4 regions of the Shewanella zhangzhouensis genome follow, and region 2 is predicted to be linked to each of the others. Evidence: predicted binding sites of a transcription regulator. Region 2 holds the regulator's gene; each other region holds the start of a gene.
What was found. Region 2 encodes FliA, which starts transcription of late flagellar genes. Its sites were predicted from a motif close to CTAAAGNTNNNNNNNNNNNNGCCGATA; they were not measured.
Positions count from the first base shown of each region.

Region 1: the regulator FliA is predicted to act here: its motif matches at 2,766-2,792, upstream of K0H63_RS10175 (VC2046/SO_2500 family protein).
Region 3: the regulator FliA is predicted to act here: its motif matches at 2,838-2,864, upstream of K0H63_RS03690 (DUF5610 domain-containing protein).
Region 4: the regulator FliA is predicted to act here: its motif matches at 4,113-4,139, upstream of K0H63_RS11730 (flagellar protein MotY).

Region 1 covers NZ_CP080414.1:2,343,241-2,349,339, forward strand. The annotation lists gene K0H63_RS10165 (putative bifunctional diguanylate cyclase/phosphodiesterase) at 1-1,701, opposite strand, end outside; gene K0H63_RS10170 (DUF406 family protein) at 1,837-2,124, opposite strand; gene K0H63_RS10175 (VC2046/SO_2500 family protein) at 2,219-2,731, opposite strand; tRNA gene K0H63_RS10180 (tRNA-Tyr) at 2,857-2,941, shown strand; tRNA gene K0H63_RS10185 (tRNA-Tyr) at 2,981-3,065, shown strand; tRNA gene K0H63_RS10190 (tRNA-Tyr) at 3,093-3,177, shown strand; gene K0H63_RS10195 (PLP-dependent cysteine synthase family protein) at 3,339-4,409, shown strand; gene queE (7-carboxy-7-deazaguanine synthase QueE) at 4,485-5,156, opposite strand; gene queC (7-cyano-7-deazaguanine synthase QueC) at 5,347-6,039, shown strand; gene rrtA (rhombosortase) at 6,087-6,099, shown strand, end outside.
Region 2 covers NZ_CP080414.1:2,906,459-2,912,557, forward strand. The annotation lists gene K0H63_RS12700 (chemotaxis protein CheA) at 1-1,212, opposite strand, end outside; gene K0H63_RS12705 (protein phosphatase CheZ) at 1,228-1,965, opposite strand; gene cheY (chemotaxis response regulator CheY) at 1,979-2,362, opposite strand; gene K0H63_RS12715 (RNA polymerase sigma factor FliA) at 2,407-3,126, opposite strand; gene K0H63_RS12720 (MinD/ParA family protein) at 3,119-4,000, opposite strand; gene flhF (flagellar biosynthesis GTPase FlhF) at 4,005-5,396, opposite strand; gene flhA (flagellar biosynthesis protein FlhA) at 5,409-6,099, opposite strand, start outside.
Region 3 covers NZ_CP080414.1:854,691-860,789, forward strand. The annotation lists gene K0H63_RS03680 (ABCB family ABC transporter ATP-binding protein/permease) at 356-2,140, shown strand; gene K0H63_RS03685 (hypothetical protein) at 2,209-2,475, shown strand; gene K0H63_RS03690 (DUF5610 domain-containing protein) at 2,904-3,512, shown strand; gene K0H63_RS03695 (ferredoxin--NADP reductase) at 3,592-4,338, shown strand; gene K0H63_RS03700 (glutathione S-transferase) at 4,355-4,957, shown strand; gene K0H63_RS03705 (hypothetical protein) at 4,954-5,457, opposite strand; gene K0H63_RS03710 (Fe(3+) ABC transporter substrate-binding protein) at 5,695-6,099, shown strand, end outside.
Region 4 covers NZ_CP080414.1:2,699,318-2,705,416, reverse strand. The annotation lists gene upp (uracil phosphoribosyltransferase) at 228-854, shown strand; gene K0H63_RS11745 (Na+/H+ antiporter family protein) at 957-2,276, opposite strand; gene K0H63_RS11740 (peroxiredoxin C) at 2,583-3,188, shown strand; gene rnt (ribonuclease T) at 3,314-4,030, opposite strand; gene K0H63_RS11730 (flagellar protein MotY) at 4,174-5,043, shown strand; gene K0H63_RS11725 (prolyl oligopeptidase family serine peptidase) at 5,591-6,099, shown strand, end outside.

The DNA.
Region 1 (6,099 bases), 560 kb from region 2:
GAAAAACTGCCTGGCGGACACGTTCACGTGCATGGAAATATCCAGGTTGTGATGCTGCCATAAGTTCAGCTGCCGGCACGCCGCTTCCAGCACCCAGCTGCCGATAGCGGTTATCAGGCCCGATTGCTCGGCGATATCAATAAACGCCCCGGGATAAAGCACCCCTTTTTTAGGGTGGTGCCAGCGGATAAGCGCCTCTGCGCCCGTGTAGCGATCGTTTTGCAGATCGCGCAGCGGCTGATAATAGAGCTCAAATTGCCGGCCTCGAATGGCCGAATGCAAATCACGCTCTATCTGAGCATCGTCTTTAAAGGCACTGAGCAGGGTGTTATTGAATATTTGAATGGCAGCGCCCTGCTTCTTCTTGGCGTATTGCACGGCAATGTCGGCACAGGTCAATGGCGCTATCAGATTACTCACAGAGGCAATATCGACAATGGCCAGCGCCGGTTTGGGGTCAACCTGCTCCCGGCCTATCTGTACCGGCGCCGAAAGATGTTGGTACAGGCGATTGCTGATAAATTCGACTTCGGCACTGAGTTTTTCTCCGAGAAGCAAAATTGCAAATTCATCACTACCAACCCGGGCAATCTCGGTGGCCTTATTGATGTCAGAGAAGTGCCTCAGGCGCCGCGCAATCTCCATGAGCAGTGCATCGCCCTGCTCATGACCATAGGTATCGTTAAAGCGTTTAAAACCTACCAAATCAACCAGTAGCAATTGGCCCTGCTGAGTCCGGTCGAGTACCCGGTTGAAATGGAGACGGTTATAGAGCCCGGTTAACGAACATCGCCACGCAAGGCGCTCGAGCTCCTGTTGGTAGTTGTGCTGCTCGGAGTTATCTTCACAGGTGACCAGCACATAATAGTTACCACGCTCAGTAACAAACTGACTTGCCTGGTAATTCAACCAGTAGTCGCGACCATCGTAACGCTTGAGCTTTACCTCGCCCTTGGCACTGAGACCGCGAAACACCCGTCCGAGCACTTCTTCTGCGAGCCGTGGGTGCTGCGTGAAAAAATCCAATTGCCGTAAAGAGCGACCTATAACCTTTTCCCGAGGCACACCTGTGATGTCTCCATGAGCCTTATTGACGTATTCGACGGTTTCGGTGTGCAGGTTAATGAGCATAAACACCTGCTCAGACTGCTCCACTGCGCTCTTAAACAGCGACAGTTTTTCTTCTTTGTCGTAGGTGTTGCGGGTTGCCAGCGCCAAGGCCAGCTGATCGGCCACCTGGCTTGCGATATGAAGCTCGCTGTCGCTCCAGCGCGCGCCTATGCTGCGCTCAAGACTCAATACGCCTTCGATGTGACCGTTTATCCGGATAGCCACTTCGAGGGCCGAATGGACACCATTGGGAGTAAAGTAGCTGGACGCCAACTCAACGAGTCTTTGGTCATTCGCCACATCAAAAGCATCGATATGGCGCCGGCTTTCGAGTTCTTTCAAATAGAGTGGGCAATCGCTGATTTGAGCAGGACGCCTTGCACAGGGTTCCAGTCGGTGCTTACCGAAGTGTGCAACCTGATATTGGCTGGACAGCTGTGCATCAAACGCCCACACGCTGGCGTCACAAAGCCCCAGTGTTTGACACAGGAGTTCGGTCGCCAGTTCGGCGGTTTTTTCGAAGTCACCTTGCTGCTTGGCAGCAGAGTGAACTATTTGATCGACCAGAAATTGATATTTACGCCTTTTCACTCAGTTCCCTAAATCCCAGGGTGCGGGAAATGACGGACGTCTGTGCGCCCTTTTCTAAATTATTGTTATTTTTTATTGGTTTTCGACTGTACATCAGCTGATTAGTTTGTAGCAACAGCCGTTACAATTAATTTTTTACAGCCCTTGCTCCAATTGAAAAATCATTTTTTCTGCAGCCACATCAAAGGTAATTCTGAGACGTACACCTACCTCAGTACTGTCTATCTGCACGGTAACATTGGCGAACCGTTTTACCGCCAAATCACATAGGTGTTGGGCTTTGGCATCTGCACCATCACCTGAAAACTCCAGGGTCAGTTCTGTATCTTCTGCTGCTATAACAGCACCAATATCGACAAAGCTGCCGCAGTCGGTGCAGGTATCTTTAACGCTGGCGGCTTGATTCGCTTCGATGGCTTTCATAACGCTAAACTCCTTTATGAAGACGTATTCGGGTTAAATTGGTGCAACTACCGCAAATTATAGGCAAATTTGCAAAATCAAACCCTGTCTTGCATCAAACCATGGCCATCAGATTTCGGTTGTCTGCGTGCTCCATCAGTTTTCCGAGTGCACGCTGCGCTTCGAGAATATCGTTAAAGTGTTGGTGAGTAGGTATGGTCGGCCGTGCGTCAGAATAGAAACGACGCTGCACTGTAGGTGCGCAGTTATTCAAGGCAATTAACATATCAGCAGGAAGGTCGCCTCGGATGACAACAGGCTCAGGCAAGAGTGCCTGGCTTAAATGAAACGCCTTTTTACCGAATGTTCTGAATACGCCACTGTTATCCATGCAGTCCTCAGCACCGGGTTTGGCGATCAGGGTCTGCTTGGGGGGCAGCTCGAAATGTTTGTGCAGCTTCTGCTCAACCGATTCATCGGTGGATAACCAAAACTCTGCAAAATCACGGGCATCCTGGGACAACATTGCCAATATCAAGCCAAAATCGCCCCTGCGCCCCTCTTCAACGGCACGGGCAAGACGGTCACCTACTTGGCTTTCATTGACTAAACCAGCAGCAATCTGCATAAAAAAACATCACAAAAACAGGTCGTTGTCATTTAATCGACCAATCGGCGCCTAACTTTAGCCTTTTTTGCAAATTTAGCCTTTACATGACTATCGATTCTGCTTACTATGGCCGCCGCTGATGAGGAGGGGTTCCCGAGTGGCCAAAGGGATCAGACTGTAAATCTGACGGCTCCGCCTTCGAAGGTTCGAATCCTTCTCCCTCCACCACTTCAGCAACGCAAGAAAAATGTAAAGCAAGAAACTCGTGGAGGGGTTCCCGAGTGGCCAAAGGGATCAGACTGTAAATCTGACGGCTCCGCCTTCGAAGGTTCGAATCCTTCTCCCTCCACCACTTGTTTCTTTCACTTTACGCCATGATGGAGGGGTTCCCGAGTGGCCAAAGGGATCAGACTGTAAATCTGACGGCTCCGCCTTCGAAGGTTCGAATCCTTCTCCCTCCACCATCTTGTCTGCTTTGGTCGGCAGAATCTATTGTAATTCACCTCGCTTTTCACATCTGTTAATGCCAATCGCAACAATCTCAGCCAGCTTTGATCCTGACGCTGTGAAATCCTGTTGATTTTTCATATTATCCAAGCTCGTATCGCAAAACACAGGACTCCCCATGAGCCTTCCCATATGCACCAGCTGGGTAGCCAATGCCATCGGCAAAATTGAAGCCGACTTTCAGCGCAGCGCCGACACCCATCTTATTAAGCTCGAGTTACCGATACTGGACGGCATCGACATCTATTTAAAAGACGAAAGCACCCACCCCACAGGTAGCCTCAAACATCGTCTCGCCCGTTCACTGTTCCTGTATGCCCTTTGTAACGGCTGGATTAAAGAAGGCACGGCGGTTATCGAGTCTTCATCCGGCAGCACGGCTGTATCGGAGGCCTATTTTGCCCGCCTGCTTGGTTTACCCTTTATTGCGGTGATGCCAAAGAGCACCGCCAAGCGCAAAATCGAGCAAATTGAGTTTTATGGCGGCCGTTGCCATTTTGTTGAACATTCCAGCGAGATTTACGCCGAGTCAGAGAAGCTTGCCAGAGAACTCAACGGCCATTACATGGATCAGTTTACCTACGCCGAACGGGCCACCGACTGGCGCGGCAACAACAACATCGCCAACGCGATTTTTGGCCAAATGGAGCGCGAACCCCATCCCATCCCCAGCTGGATTGTAATGAGCCCGGGCACTGGCGGCACGTCAGCCACCATTGGTCGCTATATCCGCTATCAGCGCCTCGCTACCAAATTGCTGGTGGTCGACCCGCAGCACTCGGTGTTTTACGACTACTTCAATACCGGTGACGCCAGCATTACCTGTGAAAAAGGCAGCTGTATTGAAGGCATTGGCCGGCCCAGAGTGGAGCCCTCTTTTATTCCGGGAGTGGTGGATGAAATGCTGAAAGTCGCGGACGTGAACTCCATTGCCACCATGTATTGGCTTGAAGCGTTAATCGGCCGCAAAACCGGACCTTCTACCGGCACCAACTTGTACGGCGCGCTGAAACTGGCTTCCCAAATGAAGGCAAGCGGCGAAAGCGGCAGTATCGTTACGCTTATCTGCGATCCCGGCGAGCGGTATCTCGATACCTACTACAACAGCGACTGGGTGGGTTCTCACATCGGCGATATCACCGCAGCCAGTGCTGCCCTCGCCGCCTTCAATGAAAGTGGCAAGCTGTGAGTGCCTGTTGACTCAACTAAAAAAGCTCCCGTGGGAGCTTTTTTATTGGCAGGACTTCCGCAAAAGACCTATTAATCAATCAATATTCAAATACTTATGGGTTTGAATTGATAGACGCCAGTTGCGGGCAATGCAGGTTTTCATCGCAAGCTCTGTGGCACGGGCCTTCTGGCTGATGGGCTGCAAACAAATGGTTTTGCCAGTGATATCCACACCTTCCAGTAGCGCATCGAGCTCATCAATGTGCGCATCGGTAGCCACTGGATGCTTGATTTCATTGGCACGTTCAAGGGCTTGTTTCAGCACCGGATAGCCGCCTTTCATATTCACCTTGGGCGATACAGTCACATAGGTGCTCTCTGAGCAGCGCACCTCAAAGGTGCCACTGGTTTCAATCTGGCAATGAAACCCTGCCGCTTCAAAGCCTTGGGTTAAATCCGTTAAGTCGTGCATACAGGGTTCGCCGCCGGTGATCACCACCAGTTTGGCGGAAAAGCCCTTATTAATGAATGCATCCACTAAAGATGAAGCCGAATGCATTGCCCATCGGCCAATGCTGCCATCCACCTGAATAACGTCTGCGGGCGCCACTTTATTTTGTTCGAGCACATCCCAGGTTTGGGCGGTGTCGCACCAGGGGCAGGCTACCGGGCAGCCCTGCAGGCGCACGAAGATGGCGGGCAGGCCAGTGTGGCTGCCTTCACCCTGAATGGTTTCAAAGACTTCGTTGATGGGATACTCGGTCATCAGGACTCGCTCGTTTGGTGTCGCTGCCGTAGCAGGGAAACGACATACATTCAATTCGGCCGGCTGTTATAGAAGATTTCAGCCACGGATTCAAGGGAACTTTTACGCGTCAGAAACCAGTTACTTTGAAGCTGCCCGGCTGCTGGGATACACTATATCCCCAAAAGTTTAACTCAGTATCGGTTTTTCCATGTCCAAAGCAGTTGTCGTATTCAGTGGTGGTCAGGATTCCACTACCTGTCTGGTGCAGGCCCTGTCTCAGTTTAATGAAGTACACGCCATCACCTTCGATTATGGTCAGCGCCACAGTGAAGAAATTGACGTAGCCAAATCGCTGGCAAACGAGCTTGGCTGTGCGTCCCACAAAATCATGGACGTGTCTTTGCTTGGCGAGCTTGCCATCAGCGCCCTCACCCGAGACGCCATCCCCGTTTCCCACGAACTGATGGAAAATGGTCTGCCCAATACCTTTGTCCCGGGTCGCAATATCCTCTTCTTAACCCTTGCCGGCATATACGCCTATCAACTTGGCGCCGATACTGTGATCACCGGTGTATGTGAAACCGACTTCTCTGGCTATCCTGATTGCCGCAATGATTTCATCAAAGCCATGGAGCAGGCGCTCAATCTGGGTATGGACAAACAACTTGAAATTCGCACGCCGCTGATGTGGCTCAATAAAGCCGAAACCTGGGCGCTGGCCGACCGTTACGGCAAGCTCGAACTGGTGCGGAATCAAACCCTGACCTGTTACAACGGGATCCGTGGCGATGGGTGTGGCGATTGCCCCGCCTGCCTGCTGCGACGCCGCGGCCTTGAGGACTACCTCAATAATCGTGATGCGGTAAACGCAGAACTTACCAACAAGACGGCCGCCAATTGAGCTTACTGCCATCAAGCCTGTTGCCTTCAATAGACAAGCGCCTGCTAATGATAGGCGCTC
Region 2 (6,099 bases):
GCGGGTAACACCCAGGCTGACCAAGCGGTTACGTACCAGCACCAACTCACCGACCATGTTCATGATCTGGTCGAGTCGGGCAGTGTCGACCCTGACAGTGGTCTCCCCCTGAGGCACAGAGGCGCCGCCTGCCGGTGCGGCTTTTGCGACAGGTGCTGGACTTTTTTCTGCTGCAGCAACAGGTTTTGGTGCTTCAACAGATGATGAGGGTTTTACAACGGGCTTTGGCGACTCGGCGGGCGCTGCGGCTGATTTGGGCTGACTCACTGCTGGCGAGGCAGGTTTAGCTGCAGATGCAATACCGGGCCCGGTACCCTTACCGTGAAGTTCATCCAACAACTTTTCAAACTCGTCATCGGTGATTTCATCAGTGTCTACATGGTCTGCGGGACTGTCTTCCACTTTGGCAACCACTTTATCGGTGGTGGCTTTAAACTTGCCCGAACCATGGAGTTCATCGAGTAAGGCTTCAAACTCGTCGTCGGTAATTTCATCACCGGCAGGTGCGGCTTTGGCGGCAGCTTTGTCGGTACTTGGCGCAGCGCCAGTCGCTCCGGTGACACCAGGGCCTTTACCACTTCCGTGCAGCGCATCCAGGAGTGCTTCGAATTCGGCTTCGTTGATTTCGTCAATGCTGGAATCACTGGCGGGTGAGTCAAACAGAAAATCATCACTCATGGCAGGTGCCTGGCTAGCGGGCTCAGCCGCCACAGGCTCTTCAAGGTCGCCAAAAAGCTCAACGCCGGGAATCTCATCGTCCACGTTTATCGTAGGTTCAGATGAAGGCGATGAGGGGGCTTCTCCGCCTTCAGACGGTAAGGGTGCGCCGGAGGACAGAAGCTTGAGTTTATCCAGTAACTCGGCAGAGGCAGGTTCTTGCTCTTGTCCTGCCTGAGTTTGGGCGAACATGGTATTGATTGCGTCCACCGACTGAAGAATGATATCCATCAGTTCAGCGGTGACGTGGCGTTTACCTGTTCGGAGCAAATCAAAGGTATTTTCCGATTCATGGCACACGTCCACCATGGGTGCGAGCCCCAGGAAGCCAGCCCCACCTTTAACCGTGTGAAAGCCCCGGAAAATGGCATTGAGCAGATCCGTGTCTTCCGGATTATTCTCAAGAGCAACCAATTGTTCCTGCAGAAGCTCGAGAATTTCGCCGGCTTCTATCAAAAAATCCTGCAGAATCTCTTCATCAACATCAAATGACATTAAATTGACTCCTTATCAGAAACCCAGGCTGGACAGCAGGTCATCGACTTCATCCTGACCAGTCACCACATCCTGACGAAGCTCGGCATTCATGATTGGACCTTCCGCTTCTATGCTGCTGGTACTCTTCTGGGTAACTTCTGTGGCTGGTTGCTCGCCAAAGACGGTCAACATTGACACCAGGCTATTCTCGACTTCACGAACCAAATCGATAACACGGCGGATCATCTGTCCGGTCAGATCCTGGAAGTCCTGCGCCATTAAAATCTGATTCAAAAGCTCGCGCAGTCTTTCTGAGTCCATGGCACTGCGATTCATCAGCTGCTGTACGTCATGGCACAGGCTTTTGAACTCAGTAATGTCGATATCACGCCGCATGAGCTTATCCCAGGCTGGCATGACGGTTTGAATATGGTTAATGAGGGCGTCAGCGAGAGGCAAACACTCTTCTACGGCATCCATGGTTTTATTGGCTGCCTGCTCCGTCATATCGATGACGTAGTTCAGTCGCTCTTTGGCGTCAGGAATGTCGATACTGGCCAGTTCCATCAGGCGACTGTCCAACTGAAAATCAACCAGCGCACTGTGTAATTGGCGGGTCAGCTTACCCACTTCGTCAAACAGCTCTTTCTGAATGGGGACAGCAAGGTCCCGCAGCAGTAAATCAGCCTTTTCCTGCTCACCTGCACTGAGGAGCGTGACGAGTTCCTGTGCCTGTTCGAGACTAATGAGCCCTGATGTGTTTGCCTGCATAGCTCATCCTTGCTCAACCAAGTCGTTCGAATATCTTGTCCAGCTTCTCTTTCAGTGTCGCAGCAGTAAAAGGCTTAACCACATAGCCATTTACGCCAGCCTGAGCGGCGGCAATAATCTGCTCACGCTTGGCTTCAGCGGTCACCATCAGTACCGGAATATGCTTCAGGTTTTCATCGGCGCGAATCGCTTTGAGCAAATCGATACCCTGCATGCCCGGCATGTTCCAATCGGTAACCACAAAATCGAAATCACCCTTTTGCAGCATCGGCAAGGCGGTTGAGCCATCATCTGCTTCCTGGGTGTTATTAAACCCCAAGTCTCGCAACAAGTTCTTGATGATACGTCTCATTGTTGAAAAGTCGTCAACAATGAGAATCTTCATATTCTTGTCCAAGGTTTCCTCCGGTGAGCTGACACTCTAGCTGCTCAAATAATAATTTATACTTGTGTCCAATGCTTGAGCTTACCTTTGAGCCTGAGCATCGCCTGACTGTGGATCTGGCATACCCGCGACTCACTCACATCAAGAATGGCGCCTATTTCTTTTAAATTCAGTGCTTCATCGTAATAAAGTGATAACACCAGCGCGTCCCGCTCGGGTAACTGGCGAATGGCATCTGCCAAAGCCTGCTGGAACTGGTTCTGAGCCAGGTCATCATAAATGTCGTTGGTTTGTTCCCCGTCGGGAACCAGAACATCGTGTGATACGCCTAAATCTTCTATCCCTATGATTTTACCAACAGAAACATCATTGAGGATATGATGGTATTCCTCCATCGACATATCAAGTCTTTCGGCAATTTCTGTGTCCCGGGCATCACGTCCGAGCTCTTGTTCCAGTTCGTCTATCACCTGGGCGACTCTGCGCTGATTACGATGAACAGAACGTGGAACCCAATCACCTTTACGGATTTCATCCAGCATGGCACCACGAATTCGAATGCCAGCAAAGGTTTCAAACTTGGCGCCTTTGCCGCCGTCAAATTTGGCCGAAGCCTCGAGCAGGCCAATCATGCCCGCCTGCAGCAAGTCGTCCAACTGTACGGATGCCGGCAATCTGGCCAACATGTGGTGCGCGATTCTTTTAACCAGCGGTGCGTACTGTTCAACGATGGAGGTTTTACTCTCCATGGAGGTATACGCCGCGGCTTTATTCACTCGCTCTGTCCTCTTGATAATCGGGACGATGTACCAGCCGCTCTACGAAAAATTCGAGATGGCCACCGGGTTGCTGCGGAATAGGCCAACTCATCACCTTATTCGCCAGCCCATGGTAGGCAATGGCAGCAGGTGATTTGGGGTAAGCCTCTACAATCAATTTTTGCTTACGTACTGATTTTCGCAAGTTTTCATCGAAGGGAATGGTTGCAACCAATTCAAGAGCCACGTCGAGAAAACGGTCAGTCACCTTGCTGAGTTTAGCAAAAAGCTCCATGCCCTCGCGTAGGCTGCGAACCATATTTGCCACAATCTTGAACCTGAACACACCATGCTCACGGCTGAGGATTTTGATGAGTGCATAGGCATCTGTGATAGACGTAGGCTCGTCACATACCACAACCAACACATCCTGAGCCGCACGGGAGAAACTGAGCACCATGTCGGAGATACCGGCTGCGGTATCGACAATAAGCACATCGAATTGGGTGCGCATTTCACTGAAGGCCCGGATAAGACCTGCATGCTGCGCAGCGGTCAGCTCGACCATCGCCTGAGTACCCGACGTAGCGGGTACTATGCCTATGCCCTTGGGACCACGCAGAATGATATCGTCCAGTTCGGCGTCCCCGGACAACACATGGGAGAGATTTTTTTCGGCACGCAGACCCAACATCACATCGACGTTAGCCAAGCCGAGGTCGGCATCCAGTACCAATACCCGTTTGCCCTTTTCTGCCAGAGCCACAGCCGTATTGATGGACACGCTGGTCTTGCCTACCCCACCTTTGCCGCCTGTCACGGCAATGACTTTTACTTTTTCGTTATATGGCTGATTCATCATACGTAAACCGCTTGCTTGATCACGGGTCATAGCTTTACTCGAACGCAAAGGTCGTGCTTTCCGACCACATATTGTTGTCGATGCCCTGATACTCAGGTTCATTCAGGGCATCAAGCGCCTGTCTTGCCAACGCCAGGGTGTCTGCGACTTTCATATCTTCAGGAACTCTTTGTCCATCAGTCACATAACTCAGTGGCAGCCCACTCTGGATAAGTACGCTTAATGCGCCGGCCAGAGAAACAGATTCATCCAGTTTGGTCAATACAGCGCCGGATAAAGGGATGCGCTGGAAGTGTTTAACCGCATCCTGAAGCACACGACGTTGCGACGTTGCTGACAATACCAGATAACTGCGGATCGGCAAGGCACTGTTAGCCGTTAAATTGTCTAATTGCTCCACCAGTCGCATATCTCGCTGTCCCATTCCGGCGGTATCTATCAATACTAGCTTGCGATTGCGCAGCTGATAAAGAATTTGTTGCAACTCATTGAGATCATGAGCTTGCTTAACAGGACATCCCATGATTTTGCCATAAGTTGCCAATTGCTCAAAGGCTCCAATGCGATAATGGTCGGTGGTGATCAGTGCAACCTGATCGGCGCCGTGATGAGCAGCAAATCGGGCCGCAATTTTGGCAATAGACGTGGTTTTACCAACACCGGTTGGGCCAACAAAGGCGACGACGCCACCACGCCTCACAATATCATCACCTTGATTATCAAGCATATTTGCCAAGCTTTGTGGCAAAGCCTTGACCAGTTCAGCCGGGCTGTAGTGCTGAGACAAGCCCGCCAGCTTAGCCGCCACAGCTGGAGAGAACTCAGCCTCCAGCAGGCGGGTTTCGAGCATGGCGCCCACAGGATCGGTTCGATTTTTCTGCTCCATCATCAGGGAAGACACCTGATGGGTCAGCAAATTGCGCAGTGATGCCAACTCTTCTTTCATGGCGTCCAGTTCAATTTGCTGGCGGCCCGGCGCACGGTTTTTCTCGGCATCCGGCGTAAAAGTGGCCTGGCGGGGAGCATCTTTCATTTTGGGAGCAACCGGCGCTTCCAAACCACGGGCCCAGGCGGGCATGTCATCGGCTTCAACAGCATGGCCCATTTGCTGGTTCATGCGGCTTTGCTGGCGCTCAAGCAGGGCCTGCAATGAGTCGGCCGGTGCCTCGTTAACTTTTTGACGGTTAGTACGCACTGGCGCACGGCCACCCAGGGACACCTTATCGTCGCTTATATCAAAAGGGTTGGGCGCAGCCACCTTGGCCTCAATCGAAGGCTTGGGTTCGTCATAATCAACCGCAGCCACAATTTCGATACCACCGGTGACTTTTTTATTGGACATGATTACAGCGTCAGCACCGAGGGTTTCTTTTACCTGAGCCAGAGCGGCACGCATATCTTTTGCAAAAAAACGTTTGATTTTCAATTTTCTACCCTCTTACTGACCCACGGCTGACACTATTCTAATCTGCTTTTCATCGGGGATTTCCTGGTAGGAAATGACCCTCAGGTTGGGAATGGTGTACTTCACAAAGCGCGACAGGGTCGAACGCAGCATTCCCGAGGTCAGCAGTATGGCGGGTTGACCCACCATTTCCTGCCGCTGAGCGGCGTCAGCCAGTGACTGTTGCATCCGCTCGGCCAATCCGGGTTCGATGTTGGGACCATCGCCACCGGAAGCCTGCATCGACTGATGCAACATCTGTTCCAACTCTGGTGCCAAAGTTATGACAGGGATTTCCGCCTCAGGCCCGGCTATTTCTTGAACAATCATACGTTTAAGAGCGATACGCACCGCCGCTGTGAGTACTTCGGTGTCACCGGACTTGGTACCGTATTCCAGCAGTGTCTGCACTATGGTTCGCAGGTCACGCACCGACACCCCTTCGTTGAGCAGGTTCTGCATCACTTTCACCACGGTGCCGAGGGACATCACATCGGGGATAAAGCCGTCCACCAGCTTTGGCGAATGCTTGGCCAGAATATCCAGCAGTTGCTGCACTTCCTCATAGCCGAGCAGCTTGGAGGCGTTGTTACTGAGGGTCTGACTGATGTGCGTTGCCACCACAGTGGCTGCATCAACCACGGTATAACCCAGCGTCTGGGCATGTTCACGCAGTTCAGGGGCA
Region 3 (6,099 bases), 2.1 Mb from region 2:
AATTAATTCTGAACTCTCATGTCGGACCAAAAAAATATGCCAGGTCGGACACTAAGGTGGTCACAGATTAGCAAATTCTTTTTTCTTGTATAACCTCGTAGACGCTCGCAGGCGAAAAAAATCGGCTTCAGTAGTAGTAAAGTGTAATTCAAATGACATCTTGGTAAATCAAAAGTATGAGTTTTGTATTGCTTTAATGGAATGAAGTACTATGAATTTGCCTGCGTCGATGCCGACAAAGGGGACGCTTATCAGCACACGGCTCAACAATTCTGGTGAGTTTGCCAACAACAAGACGTTCAAACCCGTTTCAGGGTGATAGAATCCCTCTCAAACTCCCTTGCGTCTTATATCTATGCGCCCAACAGCCTATTTTGAAGGCCCCATCGAAAAGCTGAACTGGAAAGTACTTGGCCTGCTTTGGCCCTATTTACTCGAGTTTAAAGGACGTATTTTGCTTGCACTGCTGTGCTTGTTGATTGCCAAGCTGGCGAGTGTAGGTATGCCTTTTTTGTTGAAAGGGCTGGTGGATGGTCTGGATGCAGGCAGGAGTGAAGCCTTGGTTGCCGTGCCATTGGGGTTGGTGCTGGCGTACGGTGGCACCCGCTTGCTGATGTCCATTACCGGGGAAATCCGCGACACCCTGTTTGGGCGTGTCACAGAGCGGGCCATCCGCCGATTGGGGCTGGCGGTGTTTGATCACTTACATCGCCTGGATCTGGACTTTCACCTTGAACGTCGCACCGGCGGTCTTTCCAGAGATATAGAAAGGGGCACCAGTGGCGTGAGTTTTTTGATGCGCTTTATGGTGTTCAACATAGTGCCGACCTTACTGGAAATTGCCTTGGTGGTGGGTATCTTTTTCGTTAAATACGGCTGGCAATTCGCCGGTATCACCCTGGTTTCCGTCATCCTTTATATCGGCTTCAGTGTGGTTGCCACCGAGTGGCGTACCGAATATGTGCGCCAGGCGGCCAAGGCAGATTCCGTTTCCAATACCCGCGCCATCGATAGTCTGCTGAACTATGAAACCGTGAAGTACTTTAACAACGAGCGCTTTGAGTCGGACCACTATGACAAGGCGTTGGAAGCCTGGGAAACGGCCAAACGAAATAACCGTCTGTCGTTATTTGCCCTGAACGGCGGCCAGGCAGTCATAATTGCCGTTGCAATGACCGCCATGATGGCACTTGCCGCCAAGCATGTGACCGAAAGCCAGATGACACTGGGCGATTTTGTGCTCATCAATGCCTTTATGATGCAGCTCTTTATGCCGTTGAACTTTTTGGGCTTTGTCTACAGGGAAATCCGTGGCGCACTGGCGAACATCGAGCGGATGTTTGGCCTCTTGGACAAAACGCCGCGCATTGAAGATAAGACCGATGCCGTGAATTTTGCCTGCCAGCGGGGAGAAATCCGTTTTGAGCAGGTTAACTTCAGCTACGACGAGCGCACTATTTTGTCGGATGTCAGTTTTACTGTGGCACCCGGGGAAAAGGTGGCCGTGGTGGGTGACAGCGGCGCCGGCAAGTCAACGCTGATTAAGCTGCTGTTTCGCTTCTATGACGTCGATTCCGGGCGTATTTGCATCGATGACATGGATCTTCGCGACATGACCCAGGACAGCCTGAGAAGAGCCATAGCCATAGTGCCCCAGGATACTGTGCTCTTTAATGACTCGCTGCTGGAAAACATCCGCTATGGCCGCCCGGATGCCAGTGATGAAGAGGTTCTGGCCGTAATTCGTCATGCACATCTGGCAGATTTTGTGGCGGCATTGCCATCGGGTTGGGACACCAAGGTGGGTGAGCGCGGCCTTAAACTCTCTGGTGGAGAAAAACAGCGGGTTGCCATCGCCAGAGCCATGCTCAAGGGGTCGCCCATCCTGGTGTTTGATGAAGCGACCTCTTCACTGGACAGCCGTGCCGAGAAGGCGATATTGGATGCCCTGAAAGAAGTGGCCACCGGACACACCAGTCTGGTGGTCGCCCACCGACTCTCAACCATAGTGGATGCCGACCGCATTTTGGTGCTGAGTAAGGGACGCATTGCCGAGCAGGGAACCCATAAACAATTGCTCGCGATGGACGGTCTTTACGCCAGGCTCTGGCATATTCAGCATGAGCAAAAGATGAAGTGAAGTTCAGGTGTGATTCAGCAAAGCGCTCGCATAATCCTAAAAAGGATAAAAATTGTCACGGAGTCGCTATGAAAAACATCGCTTTGCTGGTCAATTTGGAAGGCATGAGTGAAAAAGTCACCACAGATTGGAATGCCGTTTCTACAACCTTGAAAAAACGGCAGGTGACTCAGGAAACGTTGGTGGATATATACGCACAGCTCTGCGCTGGTCTTAAGGTGTCTACCCGAGGATTGACGCTGGCAAAACTAAACACAGACATGGTGTTGGACAATGTGATCCGCAGCGCCCAAGCCGGTAGCCATCCTTCGGCAGGTTTTTACAGCCAAGGCTAATCATTTAGAGGAAGGGGGCTTACGCCATCCCTCACACAGCAGCGGCAAATGTTTTTCCCCGTCGGCAGGCATTAATCGAATGATGCGCCCATCCCTGAAACAGAGTTGTTCTCCTTCAATCTCGGTTAGTCTGTCGCAGTTCTGACAACTGGTACTGCGAGGTTTTACCTCGGGCATATTTGGCTTATTCACTATCCGGATCCTGAGCTTTAAATGGTTGATCCAGCCCCCACTTTACTCCCTAAGTGTTAACTGAATCAATCTTTGGCCGGCCATTATACTCAAGGCTGGTGAAGTTTAAATTAAAACTTAAGTCGAGTATGTTCCCTATTGCTTTCTTGCAACAAGAGGACGACTTTTTATTAAAGTTGTACAAAAATTATCCGATACAGAGGTTGAGCAGACTTGTGTCAGTATCGAGGTAATCCATGGAAATTCGCCCGCCCCAACCCAATCACGGTGCCACAGTGTCTCAAGTGGCAAAAGACAAGAGCCCCGAAGCGGGCAAAAACCATGGTGAGACTGTTGCTGTGGTTGCCAGCCAAAAGACAGCTGCACATTCCAGCCGTGCCTTGATGAACGCAGCGATACTTTCGGCACAGCAAGAGGTGAGCCTGAGTGCTGCCGATGAGCCCATGGTATTGCTGTATCGTGCCGCGATCGAAGCCATCAATGAGCAGCTTGCCCCGACTATGGGCGAGCAGGCCATTGAGCGGCTGGCAGAGGAAGGCGTTGATACTTCTCCAGAAGCCACGGCCGGCAGAATAGTTGATTTTGCCACCCAATTCTTCAGCGTTTATCAATCTCAAAATAGCAGCCAGCCATTGGTTCAGCAGTTGGAGGGGTTTATGGCTGTGATTGGCGGTGCGATTGATGAGGGCTTCAAAGAAGCCAGAGACATACTCAGTGGTCTTAAGGTACTGGAAGGGGATATCGCAGCGGGCGTTGATAAGACCTACGACCTGGTGCAGCAAGGGCTCAAGGATTTTGCCGACAAGATGAATCCACAAGATAAAGAACAGAGCACAGCAGGATAAACGCCTTCGTTAAAAAGGGTTTTTATTTTTTCCTCCCTTGCTTATGCTGGAGCTGCAGCCACAGAGTAGGGGAGGCGACATGTGGGTCGAAGGCCGGGTGTTGCAAAGAAAGGATTGGACCGACAAGCTGTTCAGTCTCAGGATTGATGCCAAAATAGCGCCCTTTATTGCGGGACAGTTTATTAAACTCAGTTTACCCAGTGAGGATAAGCGCATAGCTCGGGCTTATTCTCTGGTTAACCCTCCCGGAACCGATTATATCGAGGTGCTGGCCGTTGCCGTTGAAGAGGGCGAGCTCTCTCCGAGATTGCAGGATTTGAGCCCCGGTGATGTGCTTCAAGTTTCTGCCAGCGCGACCGGCTTTTTAACCTTGGGCGAATTACCCGACGCCCCCGCAGCCGGGCGTCAGCTCTGGATGCTCGCCACTGGTACCGCCGTTGGCCCCTTTATTTCCATGCTTGGCACCGAAGAGCCCTGGCAAAGGTTTGAACACCTGGTGCTTGTATATGGGGTTCGCCGGGCTGAGGATCTGGCTTATCTTGACGAGTTGCAAGCCCTGGCAGCAAGCAGGCCCAGCTTACAACTCATCTTATCCGTTACCCGGGAATCCGTACCCGGTGCAATGCAACAAAGGATACCCGATGCGCTGGCTTCTGGCGCGCTCGAAGCCGCCAGCGGCCTTACTTTGTCTGCCGCGCATTCTCAGGTCATGATTTGTGGTAATCCCGAGATGGTTGCAAGCACCCAGGCAATGTTGCTCGAACGTGGTCTGTGTAAAAACCTTCGCAGGGCACCCGGGCAAATCACAGTGGAAAAATACTGGTAACACACAAGGAACTCCCATGAAGCTTTTATGCTCTGCACCTTCGCCTTATTCCCGTATGGTCCGAATCGTGGTGCGCTACCTGGAATTGGATGTCGAAGAGCTGAACACCAATCCATTGGAAAATGGTGATACCTTGCTGAGTGCCAATCCTCTCGGGCAAATTCCCTGCTTGTTTTTGAACGATGGGGCCGCCCTCTACGACAGTGAAGTGATCTGCCGCTACCTTGATGCAACCTATGCCAAGAGTCAGTTGTTTGGAGAGCCGGGTTTGGATTGGCATGCCCAGTGTCAGTTTTCACTGCTGAAAGGGCTTATCGACAGTGCAGTAAAGCTGAGGCAGGAGCAGATGCGTGAAGAAGAGGGCGTGCGTTCAGCGTTTTGGACCTCGCGTTTTGAACAGGCGCTCTTGAGGGGCATTCGTGAGCTTGAGCGTCAGGGTGCCGGTTCGTCTGACCGCATTAACGCCCACAGTATGGCGTTGGTGTGCTTATTGGATTATATGGATTACCGACATCCGGCACTGGAGTGGCGTAATCTTGCACCGGCGCTGACACTGTGGTTTGACGAAGTGCGTGAGTTGCCAATATTCCGTGAAACGCGCCCGGATATTGCCTGCTAAACATCTGTAATGCGCCGGCCCTTGGGGAGTTGGCGCTTATTTTTTTCACCGAAATGCCCATACAATTCTTCTGTTAGCCCATACCTCGCCCGTCTGTCTGAGTGGGGGATCCGGCGGTCTTCAAAGTGCTGATAATGGCAATGGCAGGTTTCGGCATCACAGCCTTTCAGTGGAATGGCGGGGGCATCACCGGAGAGAAATCGTTGCCCATCCATGGCCTGTCTGGCACTGCAGTCATTTAAACCGGCAACCACAGTGACGCAGTGAAATGGATGTAGGCCCTGTGGCTTTGCCCCATTGATCCTGGCCTGGTGCTCTACCTCTTCCAGGGACTCGTACACACTCTGATCTTTAGGAATCTCCAGCTCATGGGGCACTACAGCGTGCTTTTTGTGTCTGCACTCCCTGTGACGTTGATGCCAGTGATCCGATTGATACTTACTGTAAACGAACCAGCCTACTGACACAGCCAGAGCCAGCAACAGCAAAAACAAGTCCATTGTGCTAGCCCCCTGCCGGTTAACAATTAAGTTTCAGTTTAGTTTAGTTTGAGATAATTCGCGGTTTGCTTTCGGTGCAATTGCGTAACACATTGAGTAATATCGATAAATTTCATTGACTCAGCTAACATTTTGGCGAGTTTAAGTTGTCAGTTAAGACCCCTTGGATTACCCTGTCTGTAGTGATAATAATTATCATTAGTTTGTTTTGACTTAACCAAGTTCTGGGAGTTCGAGATGAAATTGTCCAAAGGGGTATTGTTCGCAGGCCTGGCCTGCTTGACCGGCTCTGCCATGGCGGCTGATACGTTGACTGTCTATTCCTATCGTCAGGCATTTTTGATCGAGCCCATACTGGCAGAATTCACGAAAGAAACCGGCATTCAAACCCAGCTGGTATTTGCCAAAGATGGCATAGCAGAACGTCTGCAGCGTGAAGGCCGTCTGTCTCCGGCGGATTTGGTATTGACCTCCGAGTTCTCTAAGCTGATGGAGCTGGTTGATAAAGATCTGGTGGACAAGGTGCAAAGTCCGGTTCTCGAGAGCAACATTCCAGCGCAGTTGCGCTCAGCCGATGGTGATTGGTATGCCCTGACGGTGCGCACCCGCAGCCTGTACTCTTCAAAAGAAAGGCTGGGTAAG
Region 4 (6,099 bases), 210 kb from region 2:
ATCCTCTAGTAGGGTACATCGAGTGGTTTTTATTGGGGCCGTATTCTAGCAGTTTGTGAGGGGTGTCGAAAGGGTAGTTTTGCCTATCAAATGTGCTTTTGGCGGTATAAGCCGCGACAGGCTTCACGATTCGGCGTTTGAACAAAACTTTATGTTTTATCGAGAGAACAAATCATCTAAAATTCCAGAAATTTGCCTGAAAAACGCCAAAAGTCGCAGGAGTAGACATGAAAGTCGTCGAAGTAAAACATCCCCTGGTTCGCCATAAAATTGGCTTGATGAGAGAAGCGGATATCAGCACCAAGCGTTTCCGTGAACTGGCTGCCGAAGTGGGCAGTCTGCTCACCTACGAAGCCACTGCCGATTTAGAAACTGAAACCGTGACCATTGAAGGTTGGAACGGCCCGGTACAGGTTGAGCAAATCAAGGGTAAGAAAGTGACTGTCGTGCCTATCCTGCGCGCCGGTCTTGGTATGATGGACGGTGTCCTCGAGCATATCCCCAGTGCCCGTATTTCTGTGGTGGGTATCTACCGCGACGAAAAGACCCTTGAGCCAGTTCCGTATTTTGAAAAGCTGTGCAGCCAGGTGGATGAGCGCATTGCGCTGGTGGTTGACCCCATGCTGGCCACGGGTGGCTCCATGATTGCGACTATCGACCTGCTCAAGCAGCGCGGATGTAAGCAAATCAAGGCTCTGGTGCTGGTTGCCGCCCCCGAAGGCCTGGCCGCACTGGAGAAGGCCCACCCGGATATCGAGCTCTACACAGCCTCTATTGACCGCTGCCTGAACGAAAATGGCTACATTCTGCCAGGCCTCGGTGATGCCGGTGACAAGATTTTTGGCACCAAGTAAGCAGTTGTAAACAGTTTTTGTAAACAGCTGCCTTAAATGAAAAAGCGCCCTCGGGCGCTTTTTTCGTATCTTGCAGTAGGTCTCTTTGGGTTATCAGCCCGCTTAAAGCACCATGGCCGCAATCCAGCCAAATACCAACAACGGAATATTGTAGTGGATGAAGGTTGGGATCACGCTGTCTCGCATATGGTCGTGCTGTCCATCGGCGTTAAGCCCGGCAGTGGGGCCGAGGGTTGAGTCAGACGCCGGTGAGCCCGCATCACCCAGCGCGGCCGCTGTGCCGACCAGAGCAATGGTAGCCGGTACCGAGAAGCCAAAGGAGAGCGCCAATGGTACATAGATGGTGGCGATAATGGGGATGGTAGAAAAGGATGAGCCAATACCCATGGTGATAAGCAGGCCTACCAGCAGCATCAGGAACGCCGCCAGCGCCTTATTGTCGCCAATCAGTTCGCCCAGGGACGACACCAGATTACCCACATCGCCTGTGGCCTTGACCACGGCGGCAAAGCCTGCGGCAGCAATCATGATAAAGCCGATATTGGCCATCATGCGCACGCCCTGGGTGAAGATGTCCTGATCGGCCACATGCTTAATCGCGCCCGAGAGACTGAACACCATAAAACCAATCAGGGCACCAAAAATCATGGAGTCGGTTTCAAGCTGCACCACCAGAGTCGCCACAATGGCAACCAGGGCGATGATAAGGCTACGACCATGGATGCGTTCTTCGGGCTCGGCCGCGAGGATTTGCTCTTCTACATAGCTTCTGGGTTTGCGATAGCTGATAAACACAGCGATGAGCAGGCCCAGGATCATCCCAAGTGCCGGGATCAGCATGGCACCGGGCACCTGTTCGCGACTGGCCTCCAGGCCATTGCCGGTTAGGTTTGCCAGCAGAATGTCGTTCAGGAAGATGCCACCAAAGCCCACTGGCAGCACCATATAGGTGGTCACCAAACCAAAGGTGAGTACACAGGCCACCAGGCGGCGGTCGAGCTTGAGCTTTGACATCAGGTGCAGCAGTGGCGGCACCAGAATCGGGATAAAGGCGATATGAATAGGCAGAATGTTCTGGGACGCCATGGCCATGGCAAGCAGTGAAACCAACAGCAACATGCGCACTGTACCCAGGGCTTTGGCATCGTTTTCCCGACCCAGTTTTTTAATCACAGAGCGGGAAATTACCGTGGTCAGCCCCGAATGTGACAGGGCCACGGCAAAGGCTCCAAGGAGTGCATAGCTCAGCGCGATTTGGGCACCGCCTCCAAGGCCCGTGTTAAAGGCATCAATGGTGGCTGTCAGCCCCATGCCGCCCCAAAGCCCGGCGACCAGTGCGCTTATGGTCAGCGCGATAACCACGTTTACCCGTGCAAGGCTGAGGGCAAGCATCAGGCACACGGCAATAACCACGGAATTCATCATGGATAAGTCTGTCTTCAATCAAAAGGGCTATTTTTGACAGTGTTTCCCTTGCTTGTCCAGCAATGGGCACGAATTCACATACAAATTTGCCAATTGTGATCCAGTGCGGTCGTGCCACTTGAAAAGCCCCGGAAATGCAGGGGGCTTTACGGCGATAAATTGCTCTGACAGACCGGGGAACGGAGCAATTGTGTGATATTCCTCCAAATTGGGTTGTCAGGCTCATGGCACCTCTTATAATGCTGAATATCTAACAGGAAAGTTCGTATTATCCCTAGCTCAATCCATAGATGGAGGTTACCAATGAGCGTATTAGTAGGTCGCAAGGCCCCCGATTTTACTGCTGCTGCCGTTCTGGGTTCAGGCGAAATCGTTGACAACTTCAACCTGACTGCAGCCATCAAGGGCAAAGCAGCCGTGGTTTTCTTCTACCCACTGGACTTCACTTTCGTGTGCCCATCTGAGCTGATCGCGTTCGATCACCGCATGGAAGAGTTCACCAAGCGTGGTGTTGAAGTGATCGGTGTTTCCATCGACTCTCAGTTCAGCCACAACGCCTGGCGTAACACCCCAGTAGACAAGGGCGGTATCGGCCCTGTTAAGTACACTCTGGTGGCTGACGTTAAGCACGAAATCTGTCAGGCCTACGACGTAGAGCATCCAGAAGCCGGTGTGGCTTTCCGTGGTTCTTTCCTGATTGACAAGGAAGGTATGGTACGTCACCAGGTAGTGAACGACCTGCCACTGGGCCGTAACGTTGACGAAATGCTGCGTATGATTGACGCGCTGCAGTTCCACGAAGAGCACGGCGAAGTGTGCCCAGCCGGTTGGGAAAAAGGTAAGAAAGGTATGAGCGCCAGCCCAGACGGCGTTGCTGCTTACCTGAGCGAAAACGCTGACGACCTGTAATCCAATATCTGGATCACATTGAATCGCATAAAAAAGCCGCCCAAGGGCGGCTTTTTCATTTCTGTGATTTGCCTGGCTGTTGTTGATTTAAGGGGCGCTATAAGCAGATGGCGCGGGAGCTTCGCTTATTCGCCAGCGCTGGCCTCGGCATCGACAGCGGCGTTTTCGTTATCCGCTGTTGCATCCTCGGTCTCTTCTAGGGCGTCTGCACCCAGTAACGGCCAGCCGCCGAGGGACTTCCAGCGGTTGACGATATAACAGAAGAGCTCGGCGGTACGCTCAGTATCATAAAGGGCACTGTGGGCTTCTTTATTGTCGAAGGGAATGCCGGCGATTTTACAGGCCTGTGCCAGCACTGTGTGCCCCAGGGCCAGACCAGACAAACAGGCGGTGTCGAAAGTGGCAAAGGGATGGAATGGCGAGCGTTTAACGCCACTGCGCTCAATCGCCTTGCTAACAAAACCATGGTCGAATGCGGCATTGTGGGCCACAATCACGGCTCTGTGGCAATCTGACGCTTTCATGCCTTTGCGCACCGCCTTGAAAATTTCCAGTATCGCGTCTTTTTCGCTGACCGCGCCACGCAGCGGATTGCTTGGGTCTATGCCGTTAAAGGCCAGCGCAGCAGGTTCAAGATTAGCGCCTTCAAAGGGCTCGATATGAAAATGCAGCGTTTTATCCAGCGCCAGCATGCCGTTATCGTCCATGGTCAGCAGGGTGACGGCAATTTCCAGCAAGGCATCGGTCTGAGCATTGAAGCCGGCGGTTTCCACATCTATTACCACAGGATAATAGCCACGGAACCGGTACTTGAGCTTGTTGGGGTTGAAGGCGTCAGACATCCTGAATTCTCTGGTCGTTGCAAAGGGCGCTATTATGCTAAAAGGCGCCTTGGCTGTCATGTTTGATTGCGCAAAATCTGCGCTAAAGAACCGGGAATATTGGTCGATAGTTCCAGAGTAAGCATTGAATTGTGAGAATTCCTATGTGGCGTAACTGCTTTATTCTATCTGCACTGCTGCTGCCACTGGGCGCGGCGGCCGACATGCGTCACTACGTGGCCACCATTGCCGACTCCCAGTGGCGCCTGGCCGAAAACTCCCGTATTCGCTGCAGTCTGGAGCATGATATCCCTGCTTACGGCAAAGCCGTGTTTTCCAGCGCTGCCGGTAAAGATCAGAATCTGCTGTTTACTCTGGATATGTGGTCGAAACCCGATGCGGCCACGGCGGCAACCCTGGTGAGCAAGGCTCCCTCCTGGCGCCCCGGCGAAGTTCAGTCGACCATTACCAGGCTGTCTTATATGAGAGACTTTAACGGCGAAGTACCCAAAAAGGCCGCCTGGTCGATGCTGACCGAGCTTGAGCGCGGCCGTGAGCCCACTTTCTACTACGCCGACTGGTACAACAGCGACAATAAGGTTGCCGTGGGTTTGTCGGCGGCCAATTTCCGTCGCAAGTACACTGAGTTTCGTCAGTGTTTATCTGGCTTGCTGCCCTACAGTTTCGATGATATCGCCTTTACCGTGCTCAATTATGAGTCGGGTGGAACTGAGCTGACCCGTTTTTCCAAGGCACAGCTGGCGCGGGTGCAGGAATACCTGAGCCTGGACCCCGATGTTGAGCTTATCCTCATCAATGCCTATACCGACAGCCACGGCGGCCGTAACCTGAACCAAAAGGTGTCTGACAAGCGCGCGGATTCAGTAAAGGACTTTTTTGTCAGTAAAGGCATCCCCGCTGACCGTATTCAAACAGAGGGCCACGGCGAAACCCGTCACGTGGCTTCCAACCAAGGGGCGGATGAGCGCCAGCGAAACCGCCGGGTGGTCATCCAGATAACCAAAGCTATCTGAGGATTAAATTTTCTTCATAAAAAAGACCGCCAACGCGGTCTTTTTTGTTGGGCAGGGATGCAAATGGGGATGTAAAAAAAAGCCCACTTGATTCCAAGTGGGCCGCAAAAGAATAAGCATTGCAATCAACAAATTGAAGGAAGGAAGTCAAGCATAAGAACCAGGGATGATATCGATGTGTCAGACACAGCGATAAAATGTTCTTTGTTTTCACAATCTGCGAAGCAGACACTTCCGGAAAACGTGGTCATTGTAGTCAGGCATGATAAGAACAACAAACGAGAAAAATTGGAATTTGAGATTAGTTTAACTAATGAATCATTGTGTGATCTGGCGCACGTTAACGGCCTTAATCCGTATATTTCGAGTAATTAAGCACATATCAAGCATAAAAAAGCGTATGGCATCGCCATAAGATGTTATCACTCTTTTAACGCCGGACCTTGGCGAAAGTTTCACCACCACGTTTACCTGCCATTGCCACCTCCATTTTTGGGGGTATAGTGGGCAGCGGCAATGCACCTCTCTACTGCAAAGGAAGACAACAATGACAAGCAGAATCAGCACTCTAAGCCTGCTGACCCTGGGTTTTGCTCTGGGATTATCAGGCTGTCACACCAAAGAAGCGACCCAAGATGCCCCTGCGGCTGGTATCGCTTATCCTGCCAGCCAAACGGTTGCCATAAGTGAACAAATTCACGGCGTTGAGGTGCAAGACCCTTATCGTTGGCTCGAAGAAAGCAGCCCTGAGACCGAAGATTGGGTCAAACGGCAGCAGGCTTTTGGTGAAGAATACCTTGCCGCCATTCCCAATAAGCAAGTGGTGGTTGACCGCATTACCGAGCTGTGGAACTTTGAAAAAGTAGGTGCACCTTTTGAGCACGGTGAAAATCGCTTTATTTTCAGAAACAATGGCCTGCAATCACAAAACGTACTCTATGTGAGTGAAAAGGGCGGCGCCGAGCGGGTACTGCTTGACCCCAACACGCTTTCAGCCGATGGCACTGTGGCCCTATCCGGCGTATCCGTAAGCGGTGATGGCAAAACCCTGGCTTA